DNA from 2 places in the Stenotrophomonas sp. 82F1 genome. Region 1 is predicted to be linked to the other one. Evidence: riboswitches for the same ligand, from Rfam matches in the RefSeq annotation. Region 1 holds a riboswitch; the other holds the start of a gene.
What was found. A riboswitch is a leader RNA that binds a small molecule or an ion and turns the genes downstream of it on or off. The one in region 1 is predicted to bind thiamine pyrophosphate.
Positions count from the first base shown of each region.

Region 2: another riboswitch for thiamine pyrophosphate. It lies ahead of AC13GI_RS13580 (TonB-dependent siderophore receptor); the one in region 1 lies ahead of thiC (phosphomethylpyrimidine synthase ThiC).

Region 1 is NZ_JBSPUD010000015.1:828-8,200, reverse strand. It holds gene AC13GI_RS14420 (helix-turn-helix transcriptional regulator) at 1-661, opposite strand, end outside; gene AC13GI_RS14415 (winged helix-turn-helix domain-containing protein) at 777-3,101, opposite strand; gene AC13GI_RS14410 (ion channel) at 3,361-4,032, opposite strand; gene thiC (phosphomethylpyrimidine synthase ThiC) at 4,134-5,978, opposite strand; TPP riboswitch at 6,072-6,173, opposite strand; gene AC13GI_RS14400 (BCCT family transporter) at 6,428-7,373, shown strand, end outside.
Region 2 is NZ_JBSPUD010000013.1:35,773-43,145, reverse strand. It holds gene AC13GI_RS13615 (DUF6597 domain-containing transcriptional factor) at 1-260, shown strand, start outside; gene AC13GI_RS13610 (VOC family protein) at 330-698, shown strand; gene AC13GI_RS13605 (hypothetical protein) at 753-1,079, shown strand; gene AC13GI_RS13600 (hypothetical protein) at 1,095-1,361, shown strand; gene AC13GI_RS13595 (Dyp-type peroxidase) at 1,453-2,427, shown strand; gene AC13GI_RS13590 (hypothetical protein) at 2,591-3,007, shown strand; gene pnuC (nicotinamide riboside transporter PnuC) at 3,195-3,776, opposite strand; gene AC13GI_RS13580 (TonB-dependent siderophore receptor) at 3,773-5,953, opposite strand; TPP riboswitch at 6,024-6,119, opposite strand; gene AC13GI_RS13575 (phosphotransferase enzyme family protein) at 6,275-7,373, opposite strand, start outside.

The sequences.
Region 1 (7,373 bases):
ACTGCGGGCTTTCCTCGTACAGGCTCTGGAACGTCTTGGAGAGATACCAGCTGGAGAAGTTGGTCAGCTCGGCCAGTTCGCCGATGCGCACCACACGGTGGCTGTTGCCTTCCAGGTACAGGCGCGCGCGCTGCATGCGACCGAACACCTGGCGCTTGCGGCTGCGCGAGCGGCCCGGGCAACGCTGTACGTTGTCGGCCAGGCTGCGCTGCAGACCGGCCAGATGCAACAGCAACGGACGCAGCGCCTGCGCCGGCTGCCCGCTGGCGAGGGCGTCACGCCACAGGCGCAATGCCACGCGTGCATCGGCACGGTTCATCAGGCCGCGGCCGGCATACAGGCCGCAGTCGGCCATCTCGGTCAGCACGCGCAGCGCTTCGACATTCAGGTTCATGCCGACGCACAAGCCGTTGCGTCCGGCCTGGACCAGCGGCCTGGACTCCTTCTCGAACGCGATCCACTCGCCCTGCCGGAGCCGGAACCGTCCTTCCTTGGCTTCCACCCATGAGGTGCCGCGCACCTGCATCCACACGCTGAAACTGGTGCCGGCGGTCTGCAGGCTGCCGAGGCGGGCAACGCCCATGCAGGTCGGCGCGATATCGTCGATCGCCTTGTCCAGGGATAGGGTTTGGCCACGATCAGCCAGCGAGAGTTGACGCATGAGGGCACCACGGATTTGCCAAGTACAGGCCTCCGTTTTGCCAAATCAGGTGGCAGCGCGTCAGGAAAGACGGCCGAGATCGCCACGAAATCGCGGCGAGATCGTCACGAAGAAATTACGAAGGCCCTTTCTCGTTCAAGATCAACAGCTTGGAGAACGCCGGGAACAGCGCGGGGGGTTGCTCGGGCAGGCGCATCACACCGATGTCGGCTCCATCGCTGATCGCCAGGGCAAGGTACAGGCTGCTTCCGTCGGCGCTGGCGCTGAGTCCATTGCCCGCGCTCAGGCGCTGCGCGTCCAGGCAGCGCTCCGCTTCTTCGCGGCCGGACTGGATACGGACCAGCGTGGTGCCGCAGTCGGCACTGCTGCCAAGGTAGTCGATGCTGCCGTTGCCGGCCACGGTCCAGGTCCGGTAGCGCCAGCGGCTCGGCCGGTCCTCGCTGACCTGCTGCACGCTGGCCGGGGTCAACGCCGTGTCCACCGACCACAGCCCGCCGGCTGCCAGCCGAGTGAACAGTACCCGCCCGGTACTGCGGTCGAAACGCGCCTGCGACACGCCTTCCAGACTGGCCAACCGCCGCCATGGCTGCGCACTGCGGTCGAACAGGCTCAACCGGGTGTGCTGGTCGGCATCACGTTCAACCACCAGCAGCTGCTCCGCGTCTGCGCCGTACAACGCCTGCAACGGTTGCTCGGCGGGCACCGGAAGGCGATGCAGCTGTTCGTCGCGCGGGGCGATCTCGTAGACAACCGCTTCGCCATGCTCATCGCGGCCCACCACCAGCAGATGCCTGCTGTCGGCTGACCAGTCCGGTGCCTGCCGCGCTTCCGGCTTCAGCCCTTCGATCGGTCGCAAGGACTCCGGCCGCTGCATATCGGCCCACCACAGCGCAAAGCTGCCGGAACGATCGGAACTGAACACCAGTTGCCGTCCATCCGGCGCCACCATCGGTTGCCCGTCGCGGCCGCTGGAGGCGAACAGACGCTCGCCGGCACCGCCCTGCGCGGGCATCCTGAACACACCGAACTGCGCGCGCCGATGCACGAATGCCAGCATGTCGCCGCGCCGGGAGACGGCCGGCCACTGCGCATCGTCGAGCCCGGCGTCGCGCAGCGTGCGGCGCTCGACGTCGAGGTAGTACAGGCGTGCCTCGCTGTCCACGCGACGACCGAACACGATATGTCGACCGTCGCCCAGCCATGCCCAACCGCGCAGCTCGGCCGATTCGGTCGTCAATTGCTCCGGTGTGCCGCCGCTGGCAGGCATCCGCCACAGGTCGCCCAGCTGAGGGTTGCGGACAAACACCAGCCATTTGCCATCCGGCGAATAGCGCGGGGCGTAGTCGAAATCATCCTCGTCGACCGCGTAGTCCAGCGCCCGCCATTGGCCACTGGCCAGATCGAGCACGCGGATACCGCGATGGGCATAGCGACCGACCATGCTGCCGAAGACCAGGCCGCGGCCATCGGGCGTCCAGTCGAAACTGAGCAGTTCGGTGCCGTCGCAGCGTGTGGCCTGGCGCACGGCGCCGCCGGTGGCGCTGGCGATCAGCACCTGGCAGCTGTCATCGGCGCCAAAGCGGGCGAAGGCGATTTCGCGGCCATCCGGCGACCAGTTCGGGAAGCGGTCGCTGGCACCTGCCGGCGGCGACAGCAGCTGGCGTGCGGGCGCATTGCCGGAGGTCTGCACCTTGATGGCGTTGCCACCCTTGCCGTCGTCGTTGGCGCCTTCGTAGGCAACCTGCGATCCGTCAGGCGAAAGTGTGGGATAGGTCTCAAAACCGGCTGTCGCGGTGATCAACCGATATGGCCGTTCAGGGCTTCCGATCACCCGCGTGCCGTTCTCCACGGCGGCGTCCACCGGAGAATTCACCGGCGCCGGGCGGCGCAGCAGCAGTACGCTCAACACCACCAGCGCAAGCAGCATCACCACGCCCAGCGCCAGCAGCAGGCGCCGGCGCAGGCGCCGCCAACGACGGCTGCCACGTTCAACCACGGCCGCGCCGGCGGGGGCCACGGCATCCGATGCAGGCGGCTGCGATGCCGCCGACTCCTCTGCCGCAGCGATCGCATCGGTCTCGTGGTCCGCCAGCGGCTGCACCGGTACCAGCAAGCGGTAGCCGGTCTTGGCGATGGTCTCGATGTACGCCTGGCCATTGTCGTCGTCGACGCTGAACGCCTTGCGCAGCTGGGTAACCGCCTGGGTCAGCACATCGTTGGTCGGCAGTGTGTCCGGCCACACTTCGGCGAACAGTTCGTCACGGGTCACCACCCGCCCGGGCTGCCGCATCAACATGCGCAGCACGCCCAGCGACTTGGGCGTCAAACGGCGTGTACGGCGGGCACCGGCGACTTCGACCTCACGCGAGGACAAAGTAACGATGCACTCGCCGACGCGGACGCGGTCGGATTCAGGCGACTGGATTTCGCTGTTGATCATTCGTTGCTATGGGGTTGAAACAGGCCGCAAACACTGTTCACCATCGATCCCTTCCCATCCTTGGCACAGCAAGAAGCCAGATTCCGCACAAAGCATCGGCGCATACCGCAAAAAAAACGAAGCCTCCGGATATTAGCCTATGCGAGTTACCTCGCCTATCGCGTGGTCGACATCAGGCTCTCTCTCGCCGACGCATTCACATAATAAGCATCATCATTCGCGCCCTTTCGGGCGCGATATTTTTATCTGGCGTTCATTTTCAGAAGCGTTTCAGCATGGTCAGGCCGACCAGCCGCGAAACCACCAGCGCGACATACATGACGCCGGAAAACTGCTCCAGCATGACCAGCGCGCGGGCCTGCGGATGCAGTGGCACGACATCACTCAGCCCAACGCCTGACAATAAGCTGAAGCTCAGATAAAGCAGCTCCATCCACGTGCGCTGCGGCCCACCACTGGCGCCCTGGAAACTGCCCGGATACCACTGCTGACATACCGCAAAGGTAAAAGCGAATGCCCATGCCAACAACGTGAACGTGGCGCCGGCGGCAAACAGTTCGTCGCGGGTCACCTTGTGGTCCTGCAGCATGTAGGCGATCAGCGCACCCGCGGTATAGAAATACAGCAGGCTTTCCAGCAGCTGTGCGGTGATGCCCAGTGCCGGCCGGTCGAGCAATGCCGCAGAGAGGGAAAACACCACCGCCGGAATGGCCAGCACCAACGCCAGCCAGGTGCCCAGCGGGCTGCGCTGCACCACCCACAGGGCCAGGCCGAGCACGGCCATGCCGAACACCCCTACTGCCGCGCGCCCGGCAGCGGTTTCGTCCAACGCCGGGTACAGCAGTACCGACAGCAGTTGAGCCCCGAGCAGCCACGCAGAGGGATGACGGCGGGCGATGGCCAGCCAGCGGGTGGTCACGGCAATGGGCATGGTTCCTTGTCCCCGGGGAACGATGGGCCGAGGATAGCGGCATGTCCGTGAGATGGGTGATGGGATGACGCCGGGCATGACCCGGCGCTGCCCCTCTGCGATCAGCCCTGCTGGTAGACCTCGGCGCCGGCTGCACGGAACTGCTCGGACTTCTCCTGCATGCCCTTCTCGGCGTACTCGCGCACGTCCTGGGTGATCTTCATCGAGCAGAAGTGCGGGCCGCACATCGAACAGAAATGGGCCAGCTTGTGCGCGTCCTTGGGCAGGGTCTCGTCATGGAATTCCTTGGCCTTCTCCGGGTCCAGGCCGAGGTGGAACTGGTCTTCCCAGCGGAATTCGAAGCGTGCCTTGCTCAGCGCGTTGTCACGCACCTGCGCACCCGGATGCCCCTTGGCCAGATCAGCAGCATGGGCGGCAATGCGATAGGCCATGATGCCGTCGCGCACGTCCTGGCGGTTGGGCAGGCCCAGGTGCTCCTTCGGCGTGACATAGCAGAGCATCGCGGTACCGAACCAGCCAATCATCGCCGCGCCGATCGCGCTGGTGATGTGGTCGTAGCCCGGCGCGATGTCGGTGGTCAGCGGGCCGAGCGTGTAGAACGGGGCCTCGCCGCACTCGCGCAGCTGCTTGTCCATGTTCTCCTTGATCAGCTGCATCGGCACATGGCCGGGGCCTTCGATCATGGTCTGCACGTCGTGCTTCCAGGCGATCTTCGTCAACTCACCCAGCGTTTCCAGCTCGCCGAACTGCGCCGCATCGTTGGCATCGGCAATACAGCCCGGGCGCAGGCCATCGCCCAGCGAGAAGGTCACGTCGTAAGCCTTCATGATTTCGCAGATGTCTTCAAAATGCGTGTAGAGGAAGTTCTCCTTGTGGTGGGCCAGGCACCACTTGGCCATGATCGAACCGCCGCGGCTGACGATGCCGGTAACGCGCTTGGCGGTGAGTGGCACGTAGCGCAGCAGCACGCCCGCATGGATGGTGAAGTAGTCCACGCCCTGTTCGGCCTGTTCGATCAGGGTGTCGCGGAAGATCTCCCAGGTCAGCGCTTCGGCGCGGCCGTCGACCTTCTCCAGCGCCTGGTAGATCGGCACCGTACCGATCGCCACCGGTGAGTTGCGGATGATCCACTCGCGCGTTTCGTGGATGTGCTTGCCGGTGGACAGGTCCATCACCGTGTCACCGCCCCAGCGGATCGCCCACACCAGCTTTTCCACTTCCTCGGCAATACCCGAGGACACCGCGCTGTTGCCGATGTTGGCGTTGATCTTGGTGAGGAAGTTGCGACCGATGATCATCGGCTCGCTTTCCGGGTGATTGATGTTGTTGGGCAGCACCGCACGGCCGCGGGCGATTTCATCGCGCACGAATTCCGGGGTGATGATGTGCTGGATCGATGCGCCGAAGGATTCACCGGGATGCTGCTGCAGCAGCGCGGCATCACGGATCGCCTCCAGCCGCTGGTTCTCGCGGATGGCGACGAATTCCATTTCCGGGGTGATGATGCCGCGGCGCGCGTAGTGCATCTGGGTGACGTTGGCACCGGCCTGCGCGCGGCGCGGCAGGCTGCGCGCGGGGAAACGCACCGGATCCAGCTTGGGATCGTGCTCACGCGCGCGGCCGAACGAGGAGCTGAGGCCATCAAGCTGTTCGGTGTCGTTGCGCTCCTCCACCCACGCACGACGCAATGCGGGCAGGCCTGCGGAAAGATCGATAGGGACCTGCGGATCGGTGTACGGGCCGGAAGTGTCGTAGACGGTGACCGGTGCGTTCTCTTCGCTACCGAACACGGTGGGCGTGCGGGTCAGCGCGATCTCGCGCATCGGCACCTGCAGGTCCGGCCGCGAGCCGGGCACGTGGATCTTGCGCGAGCCGGGTATGGGCCTGGTCACGGACTCGGAGAGTTGCTGGGCCTGTTGCTGCAGGGCAGAGAGCTGTGCGTTCATCGGGCATCGTCCAGGAAGGTCAGGGACGAAGCGGCGGCGCACTGCGCCCGCGCCCGGACAGCACCAAGGCGGTCCTTGGGCGTGGTCGGGGCACGGCTGCATTGCAAAGCTTCCCTACGCCGGTATGAGCCGGATCAGGTTCCAAGGGACTATCTCAACCGTGGCCACAAGGCCGCGGTACCCCCGCTTCTTGGTGCGCATTAGAGCATAGACCGCCTGCCTCCGGGGTCAGATCCGGTTCCTGCGGAAAACGGATCTGACCCCAATCGCCATTCGTTAACAGAACCGTGACGTCGCATTCAGTAACGTGCACGCGCACCGCACCGTCGCAAGCGGTGCATTCCCTGCCGCCATCGCGGCGCCTGTCCGGTGTGCGCACGCTGTCGCTGGACCACTCCCTGCAAGCTTTCGCTCGCTCCCCTCAATCCCTTGATCGGAGAAGCTCCTTCATGGTGTTTCGCATTTCCATTGCACTGGTGTTTGCCCTGGTGCTGCTGGCCGGCCTCGCGCCCGGCCCCTTCAATACCGTCGTGCAGGCGGCGCTGGGCGATGTCATCCGCAGCGTCGGCTGGCTGTACCTGCTGGTGGTATTCCTGGCGTTGGTGTTCCTGATGTACCTGGCGTTCGGCCGCTTCGGCAACCTGCGCATCGGTGGCGAAGACGCCGAGCCCGAGTTCTCGCGCGCCAGCTGGATGTCGATGCTGTTCGCTGCCGGCATGGGCATCGGCCTGGTGTTCTGGGGAGCGGCCGAGCCGATTTCGCACTTCACCAAGCCACCGGAAGGCATTGAACCGCAGAGCATGGACGCCGCACGCGCCGCGATGCGCTACGTGTTCTTCCACTGGGGCCTGCATCCGTGGGCGATCTATGCGCTGATCGGCCTGGCGATGGCCTGGTTCCAGTTCAACCGCAACGGTGGTGGCCAGATCAGCGACATGCTGCAGCCGATCATCGGCCGACACCATCGCGGCTGGATCGGCAAGGTGGTCAACATCTCCGCCGTGGTCGCCACCGCAGTGGGCGTGGCCACGGCACTGGGTTTCGGCACGGTGCAGATCGCCGCCGGCGTAGAACGGGTGTTCGGGCTGCACGCAGGCATACCGCTGCAGCTGACCATCATTGCAGTCGCGTTCGTGCTGTACATGGCCTCCTCGCTGAGCGGCGTGGGGCGTGGCATGAAGTGGCTGTCCAACGTCAATCTGGCGCTGGCGGCATTGCTGCTGGCATTGGTGCTGGTGCTCGGCCCGACTGGCGCCATCTTCAACACCTTCACCACCACGCTGGGTTCCTATCTCAACCAGTTGGTGACCATGAGCCTGCGCATGTCGCCGTTCTCGTCCAGCACCTGGGTGGCGGACTGGACGATCTTCTATTGGGCATGGTGGATTTCGTGGG
Region 2 (7,373 bases), on a different contig from region 1:
ATGCACTCGCCACACATCTGGCGATGAGCCCGCGCACCCTGCGTCGCTTCAGCCAGGCGCAGTTCGGTTACGGGGCAAAGTCACTGGAGCGGATCCTGCGCCTGCAACGGTTCCTGCGCTGCAGCCAGGCGCAGCCCGCGCACAGCCTGGCGATGCTGGCCGCAGAGGCAGGCTATGCCGATCAGGCGCATCTCAGCCGCGAGGCCCGCGAGCTGTCCGGCCTGACCGCCAGTGCGCTGCGCCAGGAGTGGGGGCGTTGATGGCCGTTTCGTTCAAGACCGCAGCCCAACGCTGACCGATGCTGTGCGCTCCAACCACGGAGTCGCACCATGAGCCACGCAGACACCACCGCTGCCGAACGCCGCATCGACAACATCGAATTCAACGTCGCCGACATCGCCCGCAGCAAACAGTTCTATGGGCAGGTCTTCGGCTGGTCTTTCACCGACTACGGCCCGGCCTATACCGAGTTCGACGATGGTCGCCTCAAAGGGGGTTTCGTCGCTGACGAGGCGGTGACAGCCACGGGAGGCGCGCTGGTGATTCTTTACTGTTCGGATCTGGCAGATGCACAGCAGCGCATCCTCGCCGCCGGCGGTGAGATCGTGCAGGACGTGTTCGCTTTCCCCGGTGGCCGTCGCTTTCACTTCCGCGATCTGGACGGTTACGTGCTGGCGGTGTGGAGCGATGCCACCTGATGTGCGGTCAGCAGCGCGATGCCTCTGGGCGCGCGCTGCCTCTACAATCCGCCAATGGAAACGCACATCGACGCCTACGTGAGGCAGGCCGACGGCAACTGCATCAAGGTGATGTTGTTGAACGGCCGCCCGCGGACCTCGCTGCAGGCGCTGGGATTCACCGCTGGCGAGGCAGACACCCTCACCCTGCCGGTCGCCGACGACGCAGCCAAGGCCACCGTCTTCATCCGTCTGCGTGGCCTCGGCGTAGCCTTCTCGGCGGGCAGGGAGTGGTGCCCGGCCGACGTGTTCGAACACTTTCGCGATGGCGGCTTGCTGCAGGGCGCCTACCTCCGGGTTGCGTGGCGCGCGCCGCAACAGTTCACCGTGACCACGGCGTAGCCGCACAGGATGGACGTGATCGAAATCGCCGGGGCGCATCTGCTGCGCGATGCGGCGGATGGCTGGCAGCTGCTGGACGCTGTTGTCTCCCAGGACGGCATCCGGCTGGTCTGCATCCATGCTGTCGGGCAGAGCTTCCGCGTCCAGCGTTTCCTGCGCGGACACATGCTGCCGCAATGGCAGGGAGAGTGGTGGCTGCAGCAGCCGGAGCATTCGATCACCGACAGCGAACAGCGGGCACGCGCGCTCGCCAACGAATGGCTCACGCTCGCCGCGAACTGAGAACCGCTCCGTCGCCGGCAAGGCCGTTCCGCTATGATCGCCCGCACATCGCCGCATGCGGTGTGCCCGCCTCAAGCCAGCAGGAACTGCCGTGAACGCCCAGCCCGCCCCCATCACCGCCCTCAACCACACGCTCGACAACGAGCCGCAGCAGATCACCGCGCCGCTGACCCATTCGGCCGCGTTCCTGGTGCTGACGGTGAAGGACGATGAAGCGTCGCTGGCGAAAGTGCGCGAGGTGCTGGCCAGCACCGATGACCTGATCAAGAACACCGCCATCCGCGATATCGAGCGCACCTTCACCTGCAACGTGGCCATCGGCCACCGCGTGTGGGCGCCGCTGGTGGGCAGCACGCCGCCGCGCGAGTTGAAGCCGTTCCAGGAAGTGAAGGGGGCGACCCACACGGCAGTCTCCACGCCGGGCGACCTGCTGTACCACATCCGTGCACGCACGATGGACCTGATCGTGGCGTTCGAGAAGAACCTGCTGCTGGCCTTTGGTGATGCCGTGGAAGCGGTGGATGACGTGGCCGGTTTTCGCTACTTCGACGGCCGCGACCTGCTCGATTTCGTCGACGGCACCGCCAACCCTGAGGGACTGTCGCTGCCGGCGGCGACCATCGTCGGCGACGAGGATCCCGACCATGCCGGTGGCAGCTACGTGGTGGTGCAGAAGTACCTGCACAACCTCGATGCCTGGCGTGCGCAGAAGACCGAAGCGCAGGAAGCGATCATCGGCCGCACCAAGCACGACAACATCGAACTGGACGACGCGCCGGCCGACGCGCAGAAGTCGCACAAGACGCTGTGCACCATCGAGGATGCCGACGGCGAGCACGAGATCCTGCGCGACAACATGCCGTTCGCCAATCCGGGGCGCGGCGAGTACGGCACCTATTTCATCGGCTACACGCGTCGGCTGTGGGTGATCGAGCAGATGCTGGAACGGATGTTCATCGGCAATCCCGCGCCGCTGCACGACCGCATCCTCGATTTCTCCACCGCGACCACCGGCGTCACCTTCTTCGCCCCCTCGCGCAAGGTGCTGGCCGACCTGGGCGACTGATCACGCCGGGTGGGGCAGCCAGGTAGATCCACGCCATGCGTGGATGGATCAACCGGTTGCCCAGAACGGCCACGCATGGCGTGGCTCTACTGCGGCGTCCGCCATCTGCCTGTCATCTACAGCGCCGACCATGATGCGTTGGACGGCAGTGGAGGCGTGGGTGATGGTTTCTGCAGGCAACAGGCGCAGCACGCGCCGTGGCTGGCGCCCGTTGGCATGGTTGCTGGGCCTGCTGGCGCTGGGCAGCGCCAACGTGTCCGCACAGGACGCGCCTGCGCATTGGATGGCCTATGCCGCCTCCGTCAGCGGCGAACTGCAGCAGCGCCTGCAGCAGGAACAGGATCCACGCGCCCAGCGCCTGCTGGCCTGGCTGCAGGAGCATCCCGATACGCCGGCACCGTTGGTGGTGAGCGTGTGGATCGCCCGCGATGGCGCGATCTCCAAACTGGAATTCGACAGCCTGGGTGATGCCCAGGTGGATGCCGACCTGCGTGCGACGCTGCAGGCCACGGCGTTGCCGGCGGCGCCGCCGAAGGACATGCGCCAACCGCTGCGCTTGGGGCTGGTGCTGACCCAGTAGATCCACGCCATGCGTGGATCGCGTGCCGATTGCCCACAACAGCCACGCATGGCGAGGCTCTACTGTGTGTCTCCGCATGCGTGGCTGCGTTTGGCACGTGCCAACCAAGGTTGGCGACTACCAGTAGATCCACGCCATGCGTGGATGGCGCGACGGTCGCCCCACAACAGCCACGCATGGCGTGGCGCTACCGCGTTGCCAACTGCGGTTCCCGTGCGGCGGCACGCCACGCCCGCAGCCCGAACAGCGCCAGGCCCAGGAAGAACACGTACAACGCAGCAGTCACGTGCAGCGACTTGAACAGGTACGCGCCCACGTAGACCACGTCCACCACGATCCACACCCACCAGCAGGCGGCGTGTCGGCGTGCCTGCCACCATTGCCCGACCAGGCTCAGCGCGGTCAGCATCGCGTCCAGCCACGGCAGCGCCGCGTCGGTGAAGGTGTGCATGCCGGCGCCAAGCGCGACGCCGCCACACAGGCCGATGGCGAGGTCGCGCAGCATCGTGCCGCGCGCCAGCGGCACGATGCGGATGCTGCCTTCATCGGCCGCGTGCTGGCGCCAGTTGATCCAGCCGTAGACCAGGAAACCACCGAAGGCGACCTGCAGCAGCGTGTCCGAGTACAGCTTGGCCTCGGCGAACACTGCGCCATACAGCGCGACCGACAGCAGGCCGACCGGCCACGCGGCCAGCCGCCGCTTCGCCATCAGCCACACCCCGAGGATGCTGAAGAGGGCCGCAGTCCACTCGAGCGCCACGCCGCTCACAGCGCGAACGTCACCGACAGGCGAGCCTGTCGCGGCGCACCCGGGAACAGGTAGTAGTCACCGCCGCTGCTGCCGGTGTCGCGCCAGTAGAAGCGGTTGAACAGGTTGTCCACCGACAGGTTCCAGGTCACGGCACGCCCGTGCAGGCGGTGCTGGAAGCGCAGGCCAGCGTCGAACACCGAGTAGTCCGGTGCGCGCACACCGCCGTCGGCGCGGGCGACGTTGGCGGCGGCATAGCGCCAGCCACCGGTCACATCCAGGCCTTCAACGAACGGCAGCGCGTAGGCCAGGTGCACGCTGGCGCGCATCTTCGGCACATTCACCAGCTGATGGCCTTCATAGACCGGGGTGCCGGTGTCGCGGGCGCGCGCCTGCAGCACGCTGGCGCTGGCGACGATCTGCAGCGCATCGGTCAGCTGGCCGTTGGCGGTCAGTTCCAGCCCGGTATGGGTCTGCTGGCCTTCTTCGACGAAGGTGTAGCCGGCATCACTGCCGTCGGGCTTTGCGTACTGGTAGGGCTGGGTGGTGCGGAACACCGCGGCACCCAGGGTGAGGGCGTCCACCGGCACGTACTTCACACCCACTTCCAGCTGCCGCGACTGCATCGACGGCAGGAAGGTATCGGCGTTGGACGTCCAGAACGGTGCTTCCTGGCCCAGCGAAATGCCGCGCACGTAGCTGGCGTAGGCGTTGAGCTGGTCGGTGGCCTTCCACACCAGCGCGGTCTGCGGCAGGAAGCGCGACAGGCGGCTGTGGCGTTGCGGCGTGCCGCGCTTGTCATAGGCGCGCTCGTCCAGGCGCACGAAGCGGCCGCCGGCCAGCCACTGCCAGTCATCGCCGAAGCTCATCCGGTCCAGCGCGAAGAACGCGGTCTGGCGGCTGTCCAGGCGTCGTGCCGATGCACCCGGCATTTTCGGTGAGGGCTCGAACACCGGCACCTGCGCATCGTGGATGTTGCTGGTGCCGACGTACTCGTTGACGCTCGGGCGCTTGTCGACGGTGCGGCGGAAGTAATCGGCGCCGATGCTCAGCTGATGGCCGACGCTGCCGGTGTCGAAGCTGCCACGCAGTTCGGCACGCGCCTGCTGGTTGCGGCGGGTGTCATCCGGGCTGCGGTAGTCGTAGATGTCGTAGTCGCCGTTGGGGGCGAAATAGTTGCCCGGCACGCTGCCGTCTGCGCACCCTGCGGTGTAGTAGCAGCCATAGGCGAAGGCGACGTTGTCATCGATCACCGACCGGCTGTGACCGATCGACAGCCGCGACTGCCAGGCGTCGTTGAAGTCGTAGGTGTGCAGGGCGGTGATGTTGGTGCTGGCGATGTCCACCGGCCGCTGCCACGGCTGGTAGCCGAGCAGGCGCTCGCGGTCGACGCCGCGCGGCAGCTCGCGCGCGCCCAGCAGCTGGAAGCCGGACACCGAGCGCTGCGCGCTGGTCTGGTAGTTGGCATCCACTTCCAGCTTGCCGTGTTCGCCGATCAGCCAGTCGGTGGCCAGCGAATAGAAGTTGCGGCGGCCGTCGGCATGCTCGACGTAGGAATCACTGGCATCCCAGGCGGCATTGAAGCGGACGCCGAAGCGCGGGGTCAGCCAGTGGCCGACATCCACGGCGGCATAGCGCGAGCCTTCCGAATCCGTGCCCAGAGTGACCGTGCGCACTTCCGCCGGGCGCTTGCCCACGTAGTTGATGATGCCGCCGGGTGCCATCACGCCAGCCGCGAGGCCGGCTTCGCCCTTCAGGATCTGCACTTCCTGGATGTTCTCCAGCGCCAGGCGCTGTTCGCCGGCGATGGACATGCCGTTGAAGCGGTAGCCGGTGGCCGCGTCCAGCGCGAAGCCGCGGATGGCGATGTTCTGGTAGTAGCCCACCGGCGCATAGGCATCGCCCAGCGAGGCGTCATTGCTGGCCAGCTCGGACAGCGAACGCACCTGGCGGCGGTCGAGGTAGTCGCGCTCCAGCACATTCACCGAAGCGGGCGTGTCCTTCCAGGAGCCGCCACCGAAGGCGTTGACGCGCGAGGTGTCGGTGGCCGGCTTGCCGGCCTGCACGCGCACTGCCGCCAGATCGGTGGGCGAGGACGGCGGAGCATCAACGGCGTCGGTGCCTGCCTCGCTGGCGTACAGCGGCAGGGCAGCGCAGAGGGCAAGGGCGAGCAGGGTGGGGCGCAGGCAGCGGTTCATTCGATTCGTCTTCAGACAACAAGGGAGACGAAGCGACGGCGCGCAGGTGCACCGGCCCATGACGGGGGTGTGGCTGCGGCTCAAAGCTCCCTACGCCGGTGCAAACCGGATCAGGTTCCAAGGGACTCTCTCAGCCTGGCAGATCCAGGCACCCCCGCTTCAGGTGACCATTTCACTACAAATGGTACGGATTTGCGAGCTACCGCCCTTCAGCCGGGGTCAGATCCCTTTCCAGCGGAAAGGGATCTGACCCCGGCCGAGCGCATCATCGACGCATGGCGTCGATCTACTCGGTACCCAGCGGGTTGGGGGGCTCGCGGCTTACGCGGCGGCGTGCAGGGCCGCCAGCAGGGCCTGGCCGGGGCCCGTGGCGAACCAGGCCGGATGCCCGAGCATGAACGGTTGCCAGGCGACGTCGGCATTCGCGGTGGAGCCGGTGACGCCCTCGAAGTACTCCACTTCGGACAGAGCGAAGTCGAAATGCACCATCGGCAGCAGGTCGGCCAGCAGGTGCACGCGCTTGGGCGACAGCGGCAGTTCCTGCCGGTAGCCGTCCAGCAGGGCCAGGGCGATATCGATGCGTACCGCGTCGGTGCCGCGCTCCAGCTGCAGCCAGGCCACCGCGTTGCGTTCGATCGCAGTGGCCAGGTCGAACAGCGCGCTGGTTGGTGAGGCCAGGCCGAAATCGAGCACCGTGGCAATCGTGCCGTCGTCGTTCCACAGCAGGTTGGAGACGTGCCAGTCGTTGTGCGCCCACAGCCGTTGTTCGTCCTGCAGGCGCGCGGCCAGGCCATGGTGCCAGGGCAGCACATCGCGGTGCAGCTGTTCTTCCCAGGGAATGCGCGCCAGGTAGCGGGCCAACCCGGGGCGGTTGCCGAGGTCGGCCTTCAGCGCAGCGATCGGGTCATCGGCGCGGATCAGGTCGTCGCGTGCCACCAGCAGATGGGTACTGCGTTGCGGGGCGTGGTAGCCGGCTGCCGCGCGGTGCAGCGTGGCCAGCATGCGCCCTGCCTCGCGGGCCTGGGCGACGTCGGTCAGCGGTGACCATGACGGCAGCTCGCGATACAGGTCCATGCCGGCGCCCACCGCATGCAGTTCGTAGGTCCACTGGCCGTGTTCGAGTGCGGTGCGGCCCTCGTTGCTGGCCAGTACCTGCACTACCGGCATGCCGGCAGTCGCCAGATGCGCGATGAAACGGTGTTCCTCTTCCAGGCTTCCCGCACTGCGCACACTGTGGTGGTGGCGCTTGATGAAGACCGGACCGCGCGTGCCGTCGACGATGGCCGCGGCCGACAACGGACGCGGGCTGTGCCAGCGCAGCGTGCTGTCCGCGCCCAGCTGCGGAAAGTGGCCACGCAGCCAGGTGATCTCCTGCGCGTCGATCGCCGGCCAGTCGGCGGCGACCTCGTCGTTGTTGAGG